DNA from 2 places in the Micromonospora sp. NPDC005257 genome. Region 1 is predicted to be linked to the other one. Evidence: predicted binding sites of a transcription regulator. Region 1 holds the regulator's gene; the other holds the start of a gene.
What was found. Region 1 encodes HspR, which represses chaperone genes until heat shock. Its sites were predicted from a motif close to TTGAGTNNNNNNNACTCAA; they were not measured.
Positions count from the first base shown of each region.

Region 2: lon (endopeptidase La) is a predicted target of HspR. The motif match lies at 1,236-1,254, and genes of this name have one in related genera.

Region 1 is NZ_JBIAKL010000005.1:317,001-319,197, forward strand. It holds gene dnaJ (molecular chaperone DnaJ) at 1-793, shown strand, start outside; gene ACFYO8_RS13725 (heat shock protein transcriptional repressor HspR) at 818-1,258, shown strand; gene ACFYO8_RS13730 (hypothetical protein) at 1,435-1,641, shown strand; gene ACFYO8_RS13735 (hypothetical protein) at 1,700-2,128, opposite strand.
Region 2 is NZ_JBIAKL010000001.1:649,741-651,937, reverse strand. It holds gene lon (endopeptidase La) at 1-1,213, opposite strand, end outside; gene ACFYO8_RS02695 (Lsr2 family protein) at 1,448-1,795, shown strand; gene ACFYO8_RS02690 (hypothetical protein) at 1,998-2,197, opposite strand, start outside.

The DNA of each region.
Region 1 (2,197 bases):
CGGGGGCGGTGGCCCGGCGCGTCCGCGCGGCCCGGCCCGTGGCCGCGACGTCGAGGCCGAGGTGGCGCTCGACTTCACCGACGCGGTAAGCGGCGTCACGCTGCCGCTGACGCTGCGCGCCCCCGGGGTCTGCGACACCTGCCACGGCAACGGCGCGAAGCCCGGCACCCAGCCGGTGGCCTGCCCGGTCTGCCACGGCGCCGGGGTGACCACCCGCAACCAGGGGTCGTTCAGCTTCTCCGAGCCGTGCCGCAACTGCCAGGGCGTCGGCACGATGGTCGAGGAGAAGTGCCCGGAGTGCCACGGCACCGGCGGGGTCACCAAGACCCGCACGCTGACCGTGCGCTTCCCCGCCGGGGTGGCCGACGGGCAGCGGATCCGGCTGGCCGGCCGGGGCGAGCCCGGCGAGCGGGGCGGTCCGGCCGGTGACCTGTTCGTGCAGGTGAAGGTCCGCCCGGACGAGCTGTTCGGGCGTACCGGGGACGACCTGACCCTGAACGTCCCGATCACGTACGCCGAGGCGGTTCTCGGCACGGACCTGCGCGTACCGACCCTGGACGGGACGGTGACCCTGCGGGTGCCACCGGGTACGCCCGCTGGGCGGGTGCTGCGCGCCCGCGGCAAGGGCGTCGTACGCAAGGACGGCCGCGCCGGTGACCTGCTGGTCACGCTCGACGTGGTGGTCCCGGCGAAGGTCTCGGACGAGGCGCGGGCGGCGCTGGAGACCTTCGCGGCGCAGACCCCGCCCGCCGCGCGGGAACATCTCGACGCGCGGGTACGTCGATTCAGTTGACGGCGGCAGCGGAGGTGAGCGGGCATGTCGGAGGAGTACGTCGGCTCGGGTGACCCGGCCTACGAGGCCAAGGTCTTGATGATCTCGGTGGCCGCGCGGATGGCGGGGATGCACCCCCAGACGCTGCGCCAGTACGACCGGCTGGGCCTGGTGCAGGCCGGCCGGGCGTCCGGCGGCGGTCGCCGGTACAGCGTCCGGGACGTGGTGCTGCTCCGCGAGGTGCAGCGGCTCAGCCAGGACGACGGGATCAACCTGGCCGGGGTCAAGCGGATCATCGGGTTGGAACGGCTGCTCGAAGAGGCGCAGCAGCGGGTGGCCCGGCTGGAGGCGGAGCTGGACGCCGCGTACCGGCGGATCACCGAGCTGGAGTCGCTCGGCGGCTTCCCCCGCGGTGACCTCGTGCCCACCAGCCGCACGTCCACCGCGCTCGTCGTCTGGCGTCCACGCCGCGCACCCGACCGCTGACCTCGTACCGGAAGGCCGGCGCGCCCCGCTCCCCCGGGGCCGCGCCGGCCTTCGTCGTCGCCCGGACGGTTCGCGGGCCGGGTCGGGGAAAACGGGGTACGGCAGGGCGCGGTCCACTACGCTTTTCCATAGGGGCAAAAGCCCCGAATGCGGACTCCGGGCTGGCGGGGGGAGCCATGACGGAACCGGCGAAGAAGGTGGCCGAGCGCGCGGAGGAACGGCTGGAGAAGGTGGCCGAGAGCGTCCGCGAGCGGTTCGACCGGGTCACCGAGGGACGCTTCAGCGACACGGTCAAGGAAGGGCGCTTCGCCGACCAGACGGACCACGGCGTGGACCGGGCGCGGGACGACGAGCGGCGCCGCAAGCAGGGCGGATCGACCTGACGATCCGCCGACGTGCGGGCCGGGATCCACGGGGGATCCCGGCCCGTTCGTCGTTTGCTCAGAGGCGGCGGTTCTCGCGGACCAGGCCGCCCTCGCACCAGTCCCGGTAGACGAAGAGGTCCGGCCGGGCCAGCAGCACCCGGCTGTTGTGCGCCCAGTTGATCATCAAGTCGTCGCCGGACTTCTCCGCCTGCTCGACCAGCTTGCGGAACCGGCGCTTGGGGTGGGCGCGGAAGTTCGTCCGGATGCCGTCGGCGGCGTAGATGTAGAGGCAGTGCAGGGCGAACCGCCGGGCCGGGCAGCTCTGGTCCATCGCCAGGTCGAACAGCGTCTGCACCAGGTGGTCACCGGCGACCAGCAGATCCCAGTCCGGCGGCATCGAGGTCAGCGGCACCGAATCCGGCTGATACGCCCACGCCCGCAGTTCGGCGGGCGAGGGATCGACCGGGTTGGCAAAGCCGCGGAACGTACCTTCCTGCACGCTCACCGGCCGACCTTCCGCTTGCGCTGGCGGGGGCGCGCGCCACCCGCGGACCCTGGCTGCTGGGCCGAAACG
Region 2 (2,197 bases), on a different contig from region 1:
ACCCGGCCTCGCGCAGCGCCCGCACGATCCGGCCGGGCAGCGCGCCGACGTAGGTGCGCCGGTGGCCGCGGATCTCCGCCTCGTCCCGGACCCCGCCGAGGGACACGCGGACGAAGTTGCGGCCCAGCGCCCGGGCGACCGACTCGCCGAGGCTGGTCTTGCCGACACCGGGCGGGCCGGCGAGGGCCAGCACCGCGCCGGAGCCGCGTCCGCCGACCACGCCGAGGTTGCGCTCGGCGCGCCGGTTGCGCACCGCGAGGTACTCCAGGATGCGGTCCTTCACGTCGGCCAGGCCGGCGTGGTCGGCGTCGAGCACGGCCCGCGCCGCGGCCAGGTCCGTGTTGTCCTGGGTACGCGTGTTCCACGGCATTTCCAGGACGGTGTCCAGCCAGGTACGGATCCAGCCCGCCTCGGGTGAGGCGTCGCTGGCCCGCTCCAGTTTGCCGACCTCGCGCAGCGCCGCCTCGCGCACCTTCTCCGGCAGGTCGGCGGCCTCCACCCGGGACCGGTAGCCGGCGGAGCCGTCCGGCTCGTCCTCGCCGAGTTCCTTGCGGATCGCGGCGAGCTGCTGGCGGAGCAGGAACTCGCGCTGGGACTTCTCCAGCCCTTCGCGGACGTCGCTGGTGATCTGCTCGGTGACCTCCTGCTCGGCCAGGTGTTCCCGCACCCAGCCGACCAGCAGTTCCAGCCGGGCGGTGACGTCCGGGGCGGCGAGCAGCTCGGTCTTCTGCGTCAGGCTGAGCCAGGGCGCGTAGCCGGCCGAGTCGGCCAGCTCGGACAGGTCGGTCATCCGCTCCATCGCGTCGATCACCTGCCAGGCGCCGCGCTGTTGCAGCACCGACGTCATGAGCGCGCGGTACTCGCGGGCGAGTTCCCGGGCGCGGCCCGCCGGGGCGGGCTCGTCGAGTGCGGTCGCCTCGACCCAGAGTGCGGCGCCGGGACCGGGCACGCCGGAGCCGATGCGGGCGCGGGCGAGGCCGCGGACGACCGCCGCGGGTTCGCCGCTGGGCAGCCGGCCCACCTTCTCGATCGTCGCGACCACGCCGACGGAGCCGTACTCGCCGTCGATGCGGGGCACGGCCAGGAGTTCCTTGTCGCCGGTGGCACGGGCCGCGTCGACGGCGGCCTGGGTGGTCGGGTCGAGGGTCACCGGGATGACCATCCCGGGCAGAAGGACGGCGTCGGTCAGCGGAAGTACCGGAAGAGTTGCCATCGAACACCTGCCATCACGTTGGTTGAGCGTGTCTGGCTCAAGTAACAAAACGTGCCCCTTGTTCCGGGTTGTGACCCAGGCCACGCACGAGGGTCGCGCTCGCGGGCCGGGCACCCAATCGCGGCGCCGTTTAGCGCGACCCGACGAATGGAAACGACCGGCTATTGTTGCGGAATTACCGCGCGGTAGGTCAAACTCTTAGCCACACCCCGCCCGACACAGGGAGTAATGGCGATGGCTAGGAAAGTAATCACCGTTCTGACCGACGACCTCGACGGCGGAAAGGCCGATCGGACCGTCGAGTTCAGCCTGGACGGCGTGGCGTACACGATCGACGTCTCCGACGAGAACGCGGGCGTCCTGCGTAAGGCCCTGGATCCGTACATCAGCGCTGGCAGGCGAATCAGCCGAGGCGGGGTCGAGATCACCCGCGGTGCCCGTCGCGCGACCCGGCCGAGCACATCCGGAATGGATCGCGAGCAGAACCGCGCCATCCGGGAATGGGCCGCCAAGAACGGGTTCGAGATTTCCGAGCGCGGGCGCATCCCGGTGTCGGTGGTCGAGGCGTACAAGAACCGCTGAGCCCCGGCTCATCGTCGGGCAACCGCGGGGTCACGCTGAGAAATCGGCGTGGCCCCGAGCGACTTTCTGTCGTCGATGTTTTTCGTCCGGCCGGATACCGCCGGCATAAAATTTCCTCCGGGGCACCTCCCACCGTGCCCTTCCGCGGGAACGGCCGCGGCCGCCCGAGGGAGTCCCCGGACGGCCGCGGCCGTTCGTCCGCTCAGTTGACCCGGATGCGCACCACGTCGATGGCCGGGGTCTGGTTCGCCCGCTCCATCATCGGGATGCGGTGCGAGCCGTCACCGGCCCAGACCGCGCACTGCGCCAGGCCCGACTGCGCCAGGCCCGGAATCTGGATCAGCACGTCGTCCGGCTGGTTGCCGCCCCGGCCGTCCTCGGTGGCGACGAAGAACGCCGGCA